2 regions of the Priestia sp. SB1 genome follow, and region 1 is predicted to be linked to the other one. Evidence: a T-box and tRNA genes for the amino acid it is inferred to sense, from the RefSeq annotation. Region 1 holds a T-box; the other holds one or more tRNA genes.
The links. The T-box of region 1 lies ahead of trpS (tryptophan--tRNA ligase). A T-box ahead of a tRNA ligase gene usually reads a tRNA of that ligase, here a tRNA-Trp.
Positions count from the first base shown of each region.

Region 2: it has a tRNA-Trp gene. The T-box ahead of trpS (tryptophan--tRNA ligase) is inferred to sense a tRNA for this amino acid. The anticodon was not compared.

Region 1 covers NZ_JBBJSS010000003.1:818,812-828,837, reverse strand. Annotated here, with positions in the region: gene opp4A (oligopeptide ABC transporter substrate-binding protein) at 1-1,366, shown strand, start outside; gene opp4B (oligopeptide ABC transporter permease) at 1,395-2,360, shown strand; gene opp4C (oligopeptide ABC transporter permease) at 2,372-3,286, shown strand; gene WKH56_RS14695 (hypothetical protein) at 3,399-3,557, shown strand; gene WKH56_RS14690 (YjbA family protein) at 3,586-4,335, shown strand; gene trpS (tryptophan--tRNA ligase) at 4,365-5,354, opposite strand; T-box leader at 5,431-5,635, opposite strand; gene WKH56_RS14680 (hypothetical protein) at 5,597-5,833, shown strand; gene WKH56_RS14675 (peptide ABC transporter substrate-binding protein) at 6,302-7,948, shown strand; gene WKH56_RS14670 (ABC transporter permease) at 8,046-8,981, shown strand; gene WKH56_RS14665 (ABC transporter permease) at 8,984-9,910, shown strand; gene WKH56_RS14660 (ABC transporter ATP-binding protein) at 9,925-10,026, shown strand, end outside.
Region 2 covers NZ_JBBJSS010000004.1:445,120-455,145, reverse strand. Annotated here, with positions in the region: gene WKH56_RS17460 (phospholipase D-like domain-containing protein) at 153-1,547, shown strand; tRNA gene WKH56_RS17455 (tRNA-Trp) at 1,788-1,861, shown strand; tRNA gene WKH56_RS17450 (tRNA-Leu) at 1,888-1,969, shown strand; tRNA gene WKH56_RS17445 (tRNA-Gly) at 1,990-2,061, shown strand; gene WKH56_RS17440 (Na+/H+ antiporter NhaC family protein) at 2,277-3,677, shown strand; gene WKH56_RS17435 (GerAB/ArcD/ProY family transporter) at 3,876-4,976, opposite strand; gene WKH56_RS17430 (Ger(x)C family spore germination protein) at 4,997-6,220, opposite strand; gene WKH56_RS17425 (spore germination protein) at 6,210-7,832, opposite strand; gene WKH56_RS17420 (YczF family membrane protein) at 7,978-8,205, shown strand; gene WKH56_RS17415 (GNAT family N-acetyltransferase) at 8,280-8,792, shown strand; gene WKH56_RS17410 (YjcZ family sporulation protein) at 8,981-9,103, shown strand; gene WKH56_RS17405 (VanW family protein) at 9,177-10,026, opposite strand, start outside.

The sequences.
Region 1 (10,026 bases):
GCATAACGGAGATCCATTAACTGCAGATGATTTTAAATATACGTATGAAACGATTGCTGATAAAGACTATACAGGTCCACGCTATGTAAACGTTGAGCATATTAAAGGCGCTCAAGAATATCATGACGGCAAAGCGGATTCTATTTCCGGAGTTGAAGTGGTAGATCCGCAAACATTTAAAGTAACGTTTAAAGAAGTTCGTGTAAATAACTTAGACAATCTATGGCCGTATCCAATGCCGAAAAAGTACTATGAAGGAATTGCTGTAAAAGATCTTGCAGAGTCCAAACAAGTTCGTAAAGAGCCTATTGGTGTTGGACCATTTAAAGTGAAAAAAGTGGTAGCAAGTGAATATGTTCAGATGGAACGCAATGATGACTATTGGAAAGGTAAGCCTCATCTTGATGGCGTTGTTGTAAAAGTACTGGATCCATCTGTTTCCGCCGGAGCATTGAAAAAAGGCGATGTCGACATTATGGATGTTCGCCCAGCTGATTTAGGGCAAGTTGAAAAAGCAGAAAACTTAGACTTTTTGGAAGGGAAATCAACTAGTTATTCGTATATTGGTCTACGATTTGGACATCGTGATAAAAACGCTGGTAAAAACGTAGATGATTATGATAAGTTCAAAGATCTAAAACTTCGTCAAGCATTGCTTTACGCAATAGATAGAAAAGCAATGGTAAAAGCATTTATGAACGACAAAGCGGTTGTTTCTAACACAGTTATTCCGTCTGTATTCTGGATTGCTGCTGACCAAAAAGATTTAACAAAGTACAAGTATAGTCCAGAAAAAGCTAAGAAATTGTTAGCTGAAGCTGGTTATAAAGATAAGAATAATGACGGTTTTGTAGAAGATCCAAACGGAAAACCATTTACGATCTCATTTGGTCACTATGCTGGTCCAGCCAACTTCGAGGGTCGTGCGAAGGCTATTATGCAAGCATGGAATGATATTGGTATTAAAACAAAATTAGCAACGGGTTCACTTGTTGAATTTAACTTGTACAATGAAATGAAAGATAACGACGATAAGGCGTTAGAAGCGTTCTTCGGTTCTTGGGACACTGGTTCAGATCCAGATCCTACAGGATTATGGAGCTCTAATGCTGAATGGAACTATGGCCGTTGGGTAAATAAGGAATCTGATGAAATGCTTAAAGACGGTTTGAGTGAAAAATCATTTGATGATAAACACCGTAAAGATGTATATGTAAAATGGCAAAAATTCTTTAACGAGCAGCTGCCAGCACTTCCTTTATGGGAAAATATCAATATTTATGCTGTGAATAAGCGTGTGAAAAACGTAACTCTAGATCCATCAACGGTAGTTGTAGATCCGGAGAAATGGTCTGTAACGGAATAAGTATTTTACATGTAAAGGAGAGTCAACGATGCTGCAATACTCACTAAGACGTATTTTAGGGATGATTCCAATGTTGATTCTGATCTCCTTTGTTGTGTTTTCCCTGGCAAAAATGATGCCAGGGGACCCTTTTGGGGGAGAAATCAACCCCAGTAATACAGATCCAAAATACATTGAGGCAATGCGTGATAAGCTAGGATATAACGATCCTATCTACGTTCAATATTGGAACTGGGTAAAGGGAGTGGCACAAGGAGATTTAGGAAAGTCAACAACTCATAAGTTACCGACATTAGATATTATTTTAGAGCGTATGCCTAATACGATCTTTTTAGCTTTGACTTCGCTTTTGATTACGTATGTGTTTGCATTTATTTTAGGTATGTATGCAGGAAGAAAACCGTATACCTTAGCAGATAACTTTATTGCAGGATATAATTACTTTGCATTAGCGGTTCCATCGTTTATCGCAGGGATCGTAGGCATTTATTTATTTTCCTTTCAGTTAGGCTGGTTTCCGTTTAGCGGTTCTGTTGAAGTAGGATTAAAAGAGGGATCATGGGAATTTATTCAAAGTAGAATTCATCACGTTATATTACCTGCACTGATTCTTGGCTTGATGTCGACCGCGCAGTATACCCAATTTTTGCGCAATGATATTATTGAAAACAGTCGCAAAGATTTTGTGCGCACAGCTAGAGCAAAAGGAACAAAAGAATCTAAAATTTATAATGTTCATATCTTACGCAACTCAATGATTCCGCTTATTACGTTTTTAGGGTTTGATCTTGTAACAATCATTAGCGGTTCTATCATTACAGAGACAATCTTTACGTATCCAGGAATCGGAAAGTTGTTTGTTGACTCTGTAGCAACTCGTGACTACTCAGTTATGATGTCGCTTACAATGCTGTTTTCAATTTTAACACTAGTTGGGAATCTGGTTGCTGATTTGTTATACGGCGTAGCAGATCCGCGTATTCGTTTGGATTAGGAGGAGAAAGTATGGAAATTGTAACGAAAAAAGATGTACAGCCAGAAGTGAATATGAAAGCTCCTAAAAACCTTTCTCCATGGGCGATTGCGCGAAAGAAGTTTGTAAAAAATAAACTAGCCATGATAAGTTTGGCTTTCATGATTGTGATTACGCTTCTTGCTATTTTTGCACCTCTGCTTACAAAAGCAGATATTACACGTATCGACTATATGGCGATGAATGCAGCGCCTTCCAGTGAGCATTGGTTTGGAACGGATACAAATGGTCGAGACGTATTTGCACGTACATTGTATGGAGGAAGAACTTCGTTACTGATTGGAGTTGCTTGTACAACACTCGTTATTTTAATCGGAACTCTTATTGGTTCGATTGCGGGTTATTACGGAGGCAAAGTGGACCAATTCTTAATGCGTTTTACAGACTTTGTCTTAAACTTTCCGCTCATTGTTTTTGTTGTAGTGTTAAATACAATTCTAATTGGAAAAATCTCAGGCGTTTGGACGCTCATCCTAGTTGTTAGTTTCCTAAGCTGGGGAAGTACGGCCCGGCTGGTGCGAAGCAAAGTCTTGGCTGAAAAAGAAAATGAATATGTGCTTTCAGCTGTTTCCATTGGGTGCAGCCCGTTTAAAATCATCTTCAAACATTTGCTGCCAAATGTGTTTTCAACGATTGTGGTTCAAGCCAGTTTGCAGATGGCCATCCTTATCGTGTTTGAGTCAGCGATTAGCTTTATCGGTTTTGGCGTGCCGGCTGATACGCCGAGCTGGGGGAATATGCTGACAGAAGCAAGGGAATCAGATGTGCTGCAGAATAAGCCTTGGATGTGGGTTCCGCCAGGTTTAGCTATTACATTTACGATCCTGGCTATCAACTTCATTGGTGAAGGATTAAAAGATGCTTTAAATCCAAAATCTCTTCGTTAAAAATCTATCACAAAAGTGTGATAGATTTTTTTAGGTTTGTCAGACCTCCTGACAAACCTATTATTATAGAAGAAACTCGGATTTTTTCTGCTTATAGGGGTGGATATAGTTCATGAAGCCTGTAGCAATCATTAGCACTGGCGTTATGTCTGAGCTTCGAAATAAGTGCATTTGCATAATAACCAAAAACGAAGGTATTTTACAATTAATTTTTAGAAAAATAACATCATTTGGAATAAAAATTCCTTTCTCTGCCTATACTGATGGATAACAAACAGATAGTAAGTGAGGGGTAAATTATGCTATATCTTCATGATGTATGGGTTAATTGGTTTGAAGGCGAAGAAAACGGTTATAATGTGTGTCATTTCCATGAGTGGAGAAAAGACGATTGTGTAGAACTGCTCGATCAAGCACCGTTATTAAAAGTAAATCCGCTTTTATTTCATTACATTGAAAATGATCTTTCCGAGCTACCTCAACAACTACTACAAGATGTCTATCAGAAAGCATACATTCGGAAAAATCATGAGCGCACGCAGGTTGAATATTGTTTTATTGTTACAGATGGAACGAATATTTTAGCAATTGATACGATGGGCTATCATATCCCAATTCGAAAAAGCCGCTTAATTCCAAGACAAGAACAGTTAGTTTATGAGATGATTGCGGATCAAGAAGAGCTAGAATATAAGTTCAGTGAAGACGAGCTAACTAAAAAAGAGCATCATATTCTTTCGCCGTCTCCTGAAACGATGAGAGGGCTAACACGTAAAGAACGTCAGCTAAAACAGCTGTTATTTATGGCACTTGATCAGCTACATACAACAAAAAATACAGCTCAAATCCGCTACTGGTACACAGAGTGGAATCCAACGAAATACGAAGACATTCAAGAGATGCCGTTTCAAGACGTATGGAATCAGCTATACGATGAAACGAAGTCAGGGTGGTCACCGAAACATAAATTATTATGCGAGCGCTTAGTAAAAGGACAACCTTTCTTTGAAAAACTTTGGGAAATTGAACAAGAGCCAAAAGTGAATTAAAAAAACGACTGCATAGCAGTCGTTTTTTTTTAACGTTTACGGCCAATTCCCATTGCGTTTCGCATTTTGCGAAGCATTTTATTAGCCGTTGCATTTGCTTTATCGGCACCTTGATCTAAAATATCATCTAACTCGCTAGAATCAACTAATTCATAATATCTTTCTTGAATTGGAGCAAGTGCTTCAGCTACTACTTTAGCTGTGTCAGCTTTAAAGTCACCATAACCTTTGCCTTCGTACATTGCTTCAATGTCTTCGATTGATTTATTTGCTAGGATTGAATAAATGCTTAATAAGTTTGAAATACCTGGCTTATTTTCTTTATCGTAGCGAACAATACCTTCTGAATCCGTTACGGCACTTTTGATTTTCTTTTCAATCGTTTTAGCGTCATCCAAGAGCGTAATAAAAGCTTTTTGGTTTGGATCGGACTTGCTCATTTTTTTCGTAGGATCTTGAAGAGACATGACGCGTGCGCCCACTTTTGGAATACGTACTTCAGGAATAGTGAAGATATCATTGTATTTTTTGTTAAAGCGCTCAGCTAAGTCACGCGTTAATTCTAAATGCTGCTTTTGATCTTCACCAACTGGAACCAAATCGGTGTTGTATAAAAGAATATCAGCTGCCATTAGTGGAGGATAAGTTAATAATCCTGCTGATACTGCTTCTTTTCCAGCGGACTTATCTTTAAACTGAGTCATACGCTCAAGTTCACCGATATACGCTACGCACTGTAACATCCATCCTGCTTCCGTGTGGGCGGGCACTTCTGATTGAATAAATAAAGTTGATTTTGCTGGATCAATTCCTACTGCTACATACAGAGCAGCAAGGCTGCGAATGTTTTTACGAAGTGCTAAACGGTCTTGAGGCGCTGTAATTGCATGCTGATCTACAATACAAAAATGACAGTTATAGTCATGTTGAAGTTCAACAAATTGCTTCATCGCTCCAATGTAGTTACCTAAAGTGATTGTACCGCTTGGTTGAATACCTGAAAAAATTGTTTTCATCAAATCTTCCTTTCATCTGCACATATATGATGCTAGTTTACGTATACAACATAAAAAGGCCCATCCGCTCCTAGCATAAGCTAGGGGCGAATGGACCGCGTTGCCACCCTAATTAGCACACATTATTGTGAACTATCTTTATTCATGTAACGTTGAGATCAACGTTCAAGCTTTGCACTTGAAAGCTCCAAAGTCCATTCTGCAGGTTTCAATGTTTGTTCTCACCAGCCACAAACTCTCTAAAAATGAAAATTCTGCATACTACTCTTTTTCACAGCTTTAATTATATAGTTATTCGTTATTATAACGCGAAAAAGCAGGAATTTAAACATCTTATCGCTAAAAAGTTTTATAAGACAATTTACTGGAATTTTTCTTCGGCAAAAAAAGACAAGAACCTTTTAATTAAAGCATTTCTTGATGAAAATTTGGTGGAGGATTTGGTAAAAATCTTTTATTTAGTATTTCTAATGCCTTTGTAATACTATTGTAATACCTATACTACAAAAAAGATTTTAGACGTCTGACAAGTAGGCACAATCCTTATAAGATAAGGTTTTTTCCCTCATAACAAAAAAATACCATTAAATAATAGTATTGCAATAAATTTTTAAAATATTTATAATAGGCGTAACAAACATATTTTTTACAAAGGTATTACAATTTCTTAATTTTTCAGAAAAAACAAAATAGCCAATGTTTTGTTTCAATTAGCGAATTTTGTAATGAATGAGTCTTCTACATATTAAGCGCATACATTGGATTTACAGCATGTAAACAATTGATGACAGTTTCATAGGGTAGAAGAATAATTTTGCAGTGAGGTCTTTAACGCTCTACTACGTGAAAAAATAACTGATTATTTTGTATTGAAAGAGGATTAAGAAATTAGTGTATATCAAAAAAATATGGTTGCCACACAAACAAAATTTAATAGGGGGTAACACGCAATGAAGAAAAGGTTGTCAATTCTTTTCAGTTTGCTGCTTGTCATGAGCTTGTTTTTAGCTGCATGTGGATTTAACAAAGAATCTGGTGGCAGTGAAAATGCTAGCAGTGATGGCGGCGACAAGAAAAAAGAGCAAGAGCTTCGCGTAAACATTAAAACTGAGCCTTTCTCACTGAACCCAGGCTTAGCTAATGATTCAACGTCATCAAACGTATTATTACAAACATTTGAAGGTTTAACTCGTATTGGTAAAGATGGAAAACCTGAAAATGCCATGGCGAAAGATGTAAAGGTCAGCGATGATCAAACTAAATATACGTTTACGATTCGCGACGATGCAAAATGGTCAAACGGTGACCCTGTAACAGCAAAAGATTTCGAATATGCATGGAAATGGGCGTTAGATCCTAAAAACGAATCTCAATATGCATATCAATTATACTATGTTAAAAATGCACAGGCTGCTAATGAAGGAAAAGGTTCATTAGATGACGTTGCGGTTAAAGCAACAGATGATAAAACGCTTGAGGTAACATTAGAAAACCCAACGCCATATTTCTTAGAATTAACAGCTTTCTATACGTACTTCCCAGTGAATACGAAAATTGCTGAATCAAATGAAAAATGGTACACAAATGCAGGCGAAAACTATACGTCAAACGGTCCTTTCAAGCTTAAAGCTTGGAAACATAATGACAAAATTGAGTTAGTTCCTAATGAAAACTATTGGGATAAAGATGCTGTAAAACTTAAAAAAGTTGAAATGTACATGATCAATGATAACAACACTGAGCTTTCAATGTTCAAAAACGGTGAATTAGACTGGGCGGGTATGCCTACCGGTCAATTACCAGCTGATGCACTTCCTGAATTAAAGAAAGACGGTTCATTAAACATTCAAGAGATTGCAGGTACTTACTGGTACAAGTTTAATACAGAACAAAAACCTTTAGACAATGTGAATATTCGTAAAGCATTAGCTTATGCAATTGATCGTAAAGGTATTACAGAACAAATTACAAAAGACGGTTCAGTTCCAGCGATGGCGGCTGTACCACCAACAATGTTTGAAGATAACAAAAAAGGCTACTTCAAAGACAATGATGTGAAAAAAGCAAAAGAATATTTAGAAAAAGGCTTGAAAGAAATGGGCCTTAAAGATGCTTCAGAACTACCAGCAATTAAGGTTTCATACAACACGGATGAAAAACATGCAAAAATTGCACAAGCTGTTCAAGATATGTGGAAGAAAAACCTTGGTATTAAAGTACAGTTAGACAACTCTGAGTGGGCTGTTTACATTGAAAAGTTACACCAAGGAGATTATCAAGTTGGGCGTATGGGCTGGTTAGGAGACTTTAACGATCCAATCAACTTCCTAGAGTTATTCCGTGACAAAAAAGGCGGAAACAATGATACAAACTGGGAAAATCCAGAATATAAAAAGTTATTAATTGACTCTCAAAAAGAAACAGACCCTAAAAAACGTCAGGCAATGTTGAAAAAAGCAGAAGGTATCTTCATGGATGAAATGCCAGTGGCACCAATCTACTTCTACACAAATGCTTGGGTACAAGACAAGCAGCTGAAAGATGTTGTGATGTCTGGTCTTGGAGACATTCAGATTAAGTGGGCTCATTTTGAGTAAGTAACATCAATTATGACAAAGGGTATATGGGGCCTGGTGCTCCATATACTTTTCTTTCTTGTGCGCGAATTTTGTAAAAATATGGAGGTGTGTCAGGGTGTTCAAATATATAGGAAAACGACTTATTTATATGTTTCTATCATTATGGCTGATCGTAACAGCGACCTTTTTCTTAATGCGTGCTGTTCCAGGAGGTCCATTCACATCAGAAAAGCAGCTTCCCCCTGAAATTCAAAAAAATCTAAATCAGTATTACGGTTTAGATCAGCCTTGGTACCATCAGTACTTTGATTACTTAACATCAATTTTAAAGTGGGATTTTGGTCCATCTTTCAAATATAAAGGCCAAACGGTAAATGATTTGATTAACGGCGGATTCCCTGTTTCATTCATGCTAGGGATGGAAGCTATTTTAATAGCGATTGCTATTGGCGTAGTACTAGGCGTTATTGCTGCTTTAAAACATAATAAGTGGCAAGATTACACGGCGATGGTTATTGCAGTTCTAGGAATCTCAGTTCCAAGTTTTATCATGGCAGCGGTATTACAATACGTTCTGGCTATGAAACTACAAATTTTTCCGGTTGCACGCTGGGAATCTTGGGCACACACGGTGTTACCAGCTCTCGCGCTTGCTTCAACCCCTATGGCGTTTATCGCACGATTAACTCGGTCGAGTATGCTTGAAGTATTAAGCAATGATTATATTCGTACAGCGAAAGCAAAAGGTTTAAGCAGAGGCGTTATTACAGTTAAGCACGCCATGCGAAATGCGATGCTTCCAGTCGTATCCTATATGGGACCTTTAGTAGCAGGGATTTTAACGGGTAGCTTTGTTATTGAAAAAATATTTGGTATCCCGGGATTAGGTTCACACTTTGTACTCAGTATCTCAAACCGAGATTATACAACGATTATGGGCGTAACGGTGTTCTACAGTATTTTACTACTTTTTTGTATCTTGCTTGTAGATATTGCATACGGCTTCATTGACCCTCGAATTAAACTTACAGGTGCTAAGAAAGGAGAGTAACTATGCAGCAACTTCCGAAAATTCCTAAAGAAATGTTTGAAACAGCAGGGATTGACCACGCTCAGGCAGAAAAGATTGAAAAACCGAGTCTTTCATTCTGGCAAGATGTTTTTATTCGTTTTCGCAAAAATAAGCTTGCTATGTTTGGTGTAGTACTAATGGTTCTCCTTGTTTTTATGGCTATATTTGGTCCATTGATGGTGAAATATGATTATGCAACCAATGATTTGCTGAATGCTAATCAGGCTCCATCTTCTGAGCACTGGTTCGGTACAGATGAATTAGGGCGTGATGTTTTTGCTCGTACGTGGGAAGGCGCTCGTATTTCATTATTTATCGGGTTAGCAGCAGCTTTAATTGATTTATTCATCGGCGTAGTTTGGGGAAGCATCTCTGGATACCGCGGCGGCCGTACGGATGAAACAATGATGCGTGTTGCGGATATCTTATATGGTGTTCCTTACCTTTTACTGGTTATTATTTTAATGGTTATGCTTGGCCAAGGGTTAGGTACGATGATCTTGGCGATGACCATTACCGGCTGGATTAACATGGCTCGTATTGTACGTGGACAAGTATTGCAGTTGAAAAACCAAGAGTACGTAATGGCTTCACAAACATTAGGAGCAACAACAAAGCGTATTTTATTTAAACATCTTATTCCGAATGCAACAGGTCCAATTTTAGTAACAATGACACTAACGATTCCTTCAGCAATCTTTACAGAAGCATTTTTAAGCTACTTGGGACTAGGCGTTCCGGCACCGCTTGCAAGCTGGGGAACAATGGCTTCAGAAGGCTTACCTGCTTTGGAATACTATCCTTGGCGCTTATTTTTCCCAGGTTTGTTTATCTGTTTAACAATCTTAGCGTTCAACGTAATTGGTGATGGATTACGAGATGCGTTAGATCCAAAACTACGTAAGTAAGGAAGTGAACTCATATGTCACGTTTATTAGAAGTAAAAAATTTAGCTGTATCATTTAAAACATATGGCGGAGAAGTTCAAGCTGTTCGCGGCGTTAACTTCCACTTAAATAAAGGT
Region 2 (10,026 bases), on a different contig from region 1:
CACGGAAGTCAACAGTAGTGTAACAAATAATCCATCGTTCCATTCTTATTTTAAAAGGTATAGAAGTTAAAAAAGTAAGAATCCTAATAAAAACAGAACGATGAGAATGGAAAGGGATTGTGACAGGAAACATGCTAATAAATATACTAATAATGATTGTCGTATTGTACTTCATATATGTATTCGTAACTGCAGTGGTACTGTTTTATGTCCCTTTGCACAAGGGAAAAGACTTAAAAGTAATGAATACTGAGAATTTTTACGGAAAGAAAGAATCCACAGACCGCGTTATGCTTTTGGAAAACGGTTATTTTTCAGGGCTTGTTCGGATGCAGATGATTCAAGAAGCGAGGCATACAATCGATATTGCGTACTTTTCCATCGGCAAAGGTCGTTCGTCGGATTTACTTATGGGTGCTTTATTCGAAGCTGCGGACCGAGGTATACGTATTCGAGTGCTGTTAGACGGGATCTCTCATGGGCTAAAAGGCAAGAGAAAAAATGTTCTTTATGCTCTAGCTTTCCACAATAATATTGAATTAAAGTACTATGAGCCCTTTACTATTCTTAAACCTTGGACATGGCATAACCGTCTTCACGACAAAATAATAGTAGTCGATGGCCAATTAGGTATTAGTGGAGGACGAAATATTGGAGATAAATACTTGGCCAGTCAACCGGATAAAAATTTTGTCTATGACCGTGATGTGCTGATTTATAATACAAAGCAAGAAAGTAATAGTGTCATTCTTTCAATGGAGAAGTATGTAGAGAAATTATGGAACCACCCGTATACGGGCAAAGCTTTTCCAAAGCTCAAGAAAACTAAACAATTTCGTGGCCTTTCAGGAAAGAAATTGTTAATAGATCAATACGAAGAGGCCAAAAAAGCAAACGAACCCTTTGTCCATCCTTATATTGTATGGAGAGAATCAACGATGCCTACAAGAAAGGTTTCTTTTATTACAAACCCTATTCAAAGAATGAATAAAAGCCCTTTTATATGGAAAACGTTTATTAAGCTTTCCGAGCAAGCTGAAAAATCCATTGTCGTTCAAAGTCCTTATATTGTACCAACAAAAGAGATGGAACAGTATATAGATAAGTCAGTAAAATCTAAAGTGCGAAGAATTATTTTAACGAATTCTATTACGTCCACTCCGAATGCTATGGCTTTTTCTGCATACTTAGGAGTGAAAAATCGCGTCATGAAAGCGGCTTCAAAGCTTTATGAATATCAACAGCCTTATTCCATTCACGGGAAATCCGTTGTTTACGACCAGCGTTTGAGTGCAGTTGGTTCTTTTAACTTAGATTCACGTTCTGTATTTTTAAATACTGAATCGATGGTTATGATAGATAGTGAAGAATTTGCAGCCGAGCTAACAGGGGCTATTGAAACTAAAATTTCTCACAGTACGCTTGTGGGAAATGAGGGGGAACCTGTGGATTTTAATACGGATTCTCAAAAAAACGTGCCTCCTGTAAAATCTGCACTCCTCCATATTCTTTCAGTCTTCACGCGATTTTGGAGACATTTTGTATAGTTCTGCACTTTGCCTAAAAAAGGGCTTTTACAGAAAGCTTCTAAAAATAAATGGTAGAGGGTAAAAGGTGCTGCAACTGGCGGTGGAAAGTGTGAAAAGCTGTGATATGCCTCACAGTTTTTTTTGAAGTCGCCAGTACTAGTCATGATTCATAAAAAGGCCTATTGACGAAATTCCATATATGTTTTATTATAATATAGCGTCGTCAATAAACGAGGTTCTTTTGAAGAAGTCATTTCTAGGGGCATAGTTTAAAGGTAGAACTACGGTCTCCAAAACCGTCAGTGTGGGTTCGATTCCTACTGCCCCTGCCATTTTGGAGTTATTTTTCGATTCACACGCGGGTGTGGCGGAATTGGCAGACGCGCTAGACTTAGGATCTAGTGTCTTATGACGTGGGGGTTCAAGTCCCTTCACCCGCATCTTTACTTTTATATATTGCGCGGAAGTAGTTCAGTGGTAGAACACCACCTTGCCAAGGTGGGGGTCGCGAGTTCGAACCTCGTCTTCCGCTTCTTTTCAAAAGCAGTTTGCATGTGCAAACTGCTTTTTTTGTTGTAGAAATAAAGATTTTTACTATGCTGTTTTTAATTAGAAATAGTTTATTCAATCAGTGCTGCTTATACGTATCGTTTTCGTGAATATACACATATTATTGGGGTTACATTAAAAGCTAATGAACGATACGTGAAGACGTCTAATATGGTTTTTAAGATAGGGGAGAGTCCTATGGAATCTAGTTGGTTTTCAATTATACCGTTTTTAATTGTTATTCCAATAGCTATTTTCACCAAACAAGTGCTGCCAGGTTTGTTTTTAGGCTTATTAGTAGGCGCTTATTTGATTGATCATTCGATTGTCGGAGGTGTTGAAAAGTTACTTCACTACGTTGTACAAGCTCTTAGAAATAAAAGTAATATAGAAATCGTTGTCTTTTTATACGCGTTTTCAGGGCTTATCGGAATGATTAAGATGGCTGGAGGAGTTAAAGGTTTTGTGGAAACAGCTGCAGAAAGAATTGATACAAGAAAAAAAGCTCTTATTTTAACCTATGTTTCAACCATTGGAACATTCAGTGCTCCCACCTTTCGTTTTGTGACGATCGCGCCCATTATGAGAGCGCTGCTGAAAAAAGTGAAAATGACGACAGCAGAGCTAGGGTTTGTTATTGAAACAACTGCTACTCCCGTTATCGTCTTAATTCCCGTGGCAACGGCATTTGTAGGATATATGGTCTCAATCATTCAAATGGCAATTGATCATCAAGGCATAAAACAAGACGCTTATTCTTTGTTTATTCAAAGCATTCCTTATAATTTCTTTTCGATTGTGATTATTTTAGTAGGGATTTATTTCAGCTTTTTTCATCATTCAACGTCTACAGCTCCTATGAAGCTCGAGGAAGAAGACGAAAAAGATTGGCATGATTGTCATCCTTGCGTCTCGAAGGATTTGCCTTCTAAGCCTTGGAATTTGTTAGTACCTTTACTTGTTGTGATTTCACTTACCTTACTTTTAACATGGTGGAGTGGACATCGTAAGAGTCACACCTTTTTTGAAGCATTTATTAAAGCAGACGTGTTAGAAGCGATGGTAGTAGCTTTAATTATGACTACGTTAATTACGCTCATTTTTTTCTTGTTTCAGCGCTTTACATTACAGAATTTGCTTAATGGTTTTATCACAGGAGGCAATGACTTGATGTCCGTTATTTTGTTGTTATCGGTAGTATGGGGATTATCCGCTGTTACAGAAGACTTAGGTTTTTCAAATTTCGTGACGGCACATTCTAAGTGGATTCCTCAAATGTTTGTCACTCCGTTCATGTTTATCTTTGGAGCCGCTATTTCTTACTTTATCGGATCTGCTTGGGGCACGTGGGGGATTTTAATGCCGCTTGGCGTATCGCTTGCAAGTTCTGCAGATCTTTCTTTGCCGTTAATTATCGGTGCGGTGTTTGCGAGCGGTTCCTTTGGAGCGTTTTCTTCACCTTTAAGCGACGATACGAATACCATCGCCAAAATATTAGATTTATCTGTTATTGAATATGCCAAGTATAAATTAAAGCCAGCTTTAATTGCAGCGGGAATAACAGTTGCTTTCTATCTTGTTGTATCTTTCTTATTTTGAATGAGAAAAATAGCCGTCTAGTATCAATTTTTCATTTTTTTTAATTTAAAGTATGCATACAGTCCTAATGACAGGCACACTAGCATGATACAAGTAAGCGGAAATAAGATGGTATTAACAAAATGATCATAAAACCATATATACACGCACATCACCTCAATAATTTTAACGTCATTTTTTCTATTTAGTAGAGATACACTATCTGTGCTGCTTCTTCCTATTCTTCAAAAAGGCGATAATCAGAAGCAGTAGGGGTATGATAGAAAATAGCGGCATATGCAAAAGAAATCTCGCTACGTGTAATCCTTCATAAAGGTGTTCTTGAAAATTACTAGCGATTGTAATCGACAAAAACAACACAATGATGCCTAAAGGATACGCTAGACGTGAAGGAGATTTAATTTTAAATAAAGTAGCTGTACCTATTATAGAAGCATAAAACAAGATGCTAACTTTGAAATAAATCCCAATCACCATAGCGAACATAAAAAATACATCTAGACGCTCTAAAAAATCAGCTACTTGGATCGTTTGGACAGTACTAAGAAGAGGAAACTGTGACCTTGTCGTCAGATCAACTCCAAGCACGCTAATGTTAATAATCATCGTAATAATTAGATTAATTCCGCTTAATCCCGTTGCGCATAGCATGGTCACACTTGCTTTTTTGGGGTTGCTTAAGTAAGGAAGAAGCATAGTAAATACAATAGCTTCTGTGAAAGGAAAATATAGCGTTTCGGTCAAAGCAACTTTGGCAACAGGAAGTATTCCTTCTTTTAATACCGGCTGCAAGTTCTTAAAATCAACTAATCCTGAGCTAATAATTAAGATGAAGCCTGCAATAGCTAGAAAATACATAAAAATAAACAGAAGCTCTCCTGATCTCGCTATCGCTTCAATTCCTTTTCGGGTTATATAGATAATGACCAGCATCAATAAGGCATTGGCAATAAATAAAGGCGTATCCGGATAAGCAAAAGTAAGAAGCATTTCTCCGAAATCTCTTAGAACTCGTGATGCATCGTATAAAAAATAGACAATATATACGAATGCAAGAAGTGTTCCCAGTGCCTTACCTAAAATTTTCTGCATGTATTCTGTAGGGAGGAGGTCCGGATAGTAGGAATAGAGCTTATGATAGACTAAGAAGAAAAAAAAACTGCACAGCATTCCAATTAAAATAGCTAGCCATGCATCTTGCTTCGCTCTCATTGCAAGAGGAACTAATAAAGCGCTTCCCAGTTCGAATAATACCATGAGAATGAATAATTGAGTGGCGCTGATTTTTGCTTTTTCCATATAGCCAGAACCTCCTTACCTCATTGTTGTTTTTCTTTTACGCTAGAGAGAAACGATTTATTGCGCAGACCCGTTCGGCGAATGTAAGCTTCTACTGTAACGTCTACATCTAATTTTGGAAAATAAACGTCATCCCATTCTGATTTGAATTTTTCCCACTGATTGGGGCGCGTGCGTTCCAGTGCTTCTCCAAACCCAAAGATGTCAACTTTGTCTGTCTGAGCTTGTTTAATAGCTGTTTGTAATTCTTTTTTTATTTCTTTACCTGCAGCTTTTTCCATTTTTTTGATTACGGCAGGTTGACGTGTATCAACAGGGACCTCCACTTCTCCAAGATCGCCTTCTACGCGAGTGTGAACGGACACGTAAGGTTTTCCTTTTTTCATTTTTACAGATACATCCGTTTTTTGACGAACTGTTTGATAGGCAAGCGCTTCTTTTTTTCCTTTCCAATCTATATTAATATCCGTTCCTTGTATTTTATCAAGAATCCAAACGCTGCCTCTGGCTGGACTATTGTACAACCAGTCGATTAACTTTCCATTTTTAAAAACAGCAATGCCAGAAGCACGAAGGGTAGCTTCTGGTGCGCTTTGCTGGAGGTTATCTAATTTTTCTGCTTGTTGAGGATTTCCAACTAAACGAAAACCCGAGACTAGTGCTTCTCCTCCGGGAGATTCGAGAGACCTCATCACTTCTTGAAAGGAAACCTTTAGATTTTCTCCCCATTTTCTTTGAGTGAACTCCAGCGTTTTCATAATTTTGTTTGCTGGAATTTTATCGACAGGCGTTAGTGCTTTTACCAAATCAGCAGCACTTGACTGGTTTGCGATGACTAGGGAAGTCGTAATTCGAAACTCAGGATCGCGATCAATAGAATCAATAAGAATGTTAATTCCTTCTTCACGCGCTAGTTTTTCTCCGATCACGACTAAGTTGGTATGGGCATAATAAAGTCTTCGGGAAATTCTAGCTGAAGCGCGTCTGCTTGCTTCAACTAAATTATCGCCAGAAGCAGAATAGATCGTAACAGGCGGACTTTGGGTACCGCCGCCCCCTTGTAAGCCAGCTACGTTTCCCGGGTTAATAATTTGAAAGGTAAGCTCATACCGTCCGTTTTTCGTTTTATCAATGCCCATTGCCGATACAAATGCAAGGTCTGTTAATTCTTTTTTACTCCAGCAGCCAGTAAGCAATACCATCATTATGGTCATTACCAGTAAAAATAAACTTTTACGTTTCATTTTGATCACCTTTTTCAAGTTCCTGGTTAATCATACCTCTTGAAGAAGGAGGCTCAGGCTTTTGATGTTTGCTTTGACGAACTTTGTTATCACTAATTAATTTAGGTCTTCTTCTCATCGTCCACCAAGGTAACCGCAGCAATGTATCTTCATTGCTTGCAGGAATAAAGGGTGCTAATGGCGTCATGTAAGGAACACCAAACGAACGTAAGCTGCACAGGTGTCCAACTCCCATTAAAAGAATGAGGATAATGCCATAGAAACCGAATGTAGCCGCTCCTAGTATAAATAAAAAACGAATTAAACGCGCTGAAATAGCCATATCGAAAGACGGTGTAGCAAAGCTAGCAATGGCTGTAATCGATACAATAATAACCATAGCTGGTGAGACGATCCCCGCTTGAACCGCTGCTTGCCCAATAACAAGAGCCCCGACGATTGATACAGCAGATCCGATAGCTTTTGGTAAACGAATCCCCGCTTCACGCAAAATTTCAAAGGTGACTTCCATAAAAAAAGCTTCCACAAACGCGGGAAATGGAACGGATTCTCGCTGTGCTGCAAGAGCTACGATAAGCGTTGTAGGTACCATTTCTTGATGAAATGTCGTAACCGCCACGTACGTAGCAGGAGCGATAAGTGAAATCATAAACATAAACACCCGCAAAAGACGAATGGATGTGGCAATGTCAAAGCGTGCGTAGTAATCTTCGGCCGATTGGAAAAATTGAATGAACAACGCGGGAGCAATAAGGACAAAAGGAGTTCCGTCCACAAAAATAGCAATTCTTCCTTCCAAAAGGTTACCTGCCACCACGTCGGGTCTTTCTGTGTTATAAATAGTGGGAAAAGGAGTGATTGTTTGATCTTCAATCAGCTGCTCAACATAACCTGATTCCAAAATACTATCAATATCAATGTTTTTTAATCGCTTTCGAATTTCTTTTACAACTTTATCGTTTGCGATGCCATGAATATACATAACAGTGACATCCGTTTTAGTTACCCGGCCAATCTTCATCGACTCTAGCCATAAGTCAGGTGTTTTAATAATTCGGCGCACCATAGCTAAGTTTGTGCCAATAGACTCAGTAAAGGCGCCTTTTGGTCCCCGAACTACCATTTCTGTAGTAGATTCTGCAATGGCACGCTTTTCACCGCCTTGTGTACTCACGCTGAGTACGCGGTTTATGCCATCGACAATAAGAAGGCTGTCTCCTGACATCAAAGAAGACAGTAAATCATCCCAGTTGTCTGCAAACGATACATTGCCGATTGTGACAATGTCTTCGGAGATTAACTCTAATGCATTTTGATCGTTTAGGTCATTTTTTTGATTATCTTTCATCAGAGACTGCAGTAAGTAATCTTGAATAGCCTGATTATCTACAATCCCTTCTATATAGACGATAGCAGCAGCCAAGCTGTTATTGACACCTAGTTTAAAATGACGAATCACAATATCTGAGCTGTTTCCAGTTTTCTCTTTAATGAGGGTAAGGTTCTCAGACAGCAAATTCTTAAGAGAAGAAGCTGCTTGTTCGCTGCTTGTTTGATTTGCCTGAGGTTGAAGCTTATTTTTAGATTTTTGATTTTTAAAGAACGAAGGCATAAATGAAAGCACCCTTACTGTAGTTTTTATTAATTTGACCAAAAACCGTATAATTATGTAATTTTTAACAAAATATCTTTTGCATGATGGTAAATGAAAATGACTAACCTATGAGGTAAGTAATGATTAGGTGAGGAGTAGACATATGAAAATTATTGGAGTTAGCCTGCTGCTATTTGGATCTGTGGTCGCTCTTTCTATAGGAATTGATCTTTTTCAAGGAACGAACATACTGCAGGCACTATACAATGCGTTAAGCCCGTTCCGTGTAATGGAAGTAGCCGAATTATTTGTCCTTTTTTCTCTTTTATTTTTCTTTTTTGCAGAGTCGCTTTATCTTTTTTTAAAGAAGCGGCAACAAAAACAACAGTAATTTGTTGCAAAGAGGTTTTTATCTCTTCGCTATCGAAACAAGCGTATAGAAGGTAGCTTTGAGATAGGGGAGATATGGATATTGAGACTAACAGATTACTAATACGCAAATTTAACTATGAAGATTGGCAAGATGTCTACGCATATACATCTGATGCTGATGTCATGAAATACATACCAGAAGGTGTTTTTAGTAAGGATGATGCGAAGAAATTTGTAAATGAAAATATGGAAGAAAACGTTAAAAATTTTCCAGTTTTATTAAAAAACGAAAAAACCCTAATTGGTCATATCGTCTTTTTCAACTATTTTGGATACCATACTTATGAAATTGGCTGGGTATTTAATTCTTTCTATCATCAGAAAGGATATGCGTCAGAAGCGGCAAAAGCAATCGTGGACTACGCCTTTAATACAATGAACCTGCATCGGATTATTGCTACTTGTCAACCTGAGAATACGTCTTCTTATCGTGTTATGGAGAAAATCGGGATGAGAAGAGAAGGGTATTTCAAAAAATGTATTCCAACTGAAAAAGGATGGTGGGATGAATATTATTACGCGATTTTAAAGGAAGAGTGGAAATGAGCTTTACTCTTACGGAATTACATTTTCCGAGTTATAAAGACGAAAACAAGCCCAATTTTTAAAAAATGAGCAGAACAGCAAACCAAAACGTCTAGGCAGACATACAATAAGCTATCCATGAGAAACACCCCATGTTTGAACCTTCTTTGTTTTAGCAACAGAAAATCACATTGAAAGGGAGTGCTTGTATGTCTAATGCTGGATGTGGATTTGGTTCTGGTTTCGCTTTATTAGTTGTATTATTTATCCTATTAGTAATTATCGGATGTAGTTGTTATAGCGGTGGTTACGGTGGCTACTACGGCTGCTAAGTAGATCACTGAATAGCCTAAAGGATACCCTTTAGGCTTTTTTATGCTCATTATAAAATGCTGGAAAAGATGATTAATCGGTAGGCCCAGTATCAACATGTGATTCAGCTTTTTTTTCTTTCAACAATAGGTTATTAGAAGCCCAAGGCACGCGGCGAGGCTTATATTCAATCGCATCGGTAGAATAAACGGCTACGCTTACGACTCCGCCTTGAACCTGTGCTCGAATCAACAAAGGATCACTATACGTATTTTTAAAATGAAAGTCAGGTCCATACCAGCTGACGGTAGCGTCTCGCCCAGGAGGTACGTAGGAAACACTGCGGCTGTGTGAGTAGCGCTGCGTAATCGTGACGCCAGCGTTATCGACGGCGTTAAATAAAGTAGAAGAAACTTGGCAAATTCCTCCTCCAACTCCTTCAGAATACTCTCCTTTTACAATGATTGGGGCACGCATATACCCTTTTGCTGCCGTTCTTTTTCCAACGGTTTGATTAAAAGAGAAAACTTCCCCAGGAAATATGACGCTGCTGTCTAGTGATTCAGCTGCAAGAGAAATATTGTGAGAACGATTTTTATTATGGGGGTTAAATACCGTATGATAATGACCGATTTGCTTAATACGAATCGTTGCAAGCAGCTCCTTATCCACGCGAGGCGGAACAGGAAGCGTCGGGATTTCTAAGATTGACGTACCGCCGTTAAAAAAATAAGTATAAAATTTCTCGGCAAAATCTTTATGATATAGTTTGACACCCGCTTGCTCAGGAACAATTTGTCCGTTTTTATCAATGCGGGCATTTATGGGCTCTCTATATGTTTTTTTATCCAATTCTTTTAGAAGAAGATTGTATCGATCATGATCCACCATGGGTACAGGAAGAAGAGGTACTGCCACTTTGTCCCGTTCAATCCGTTCAATT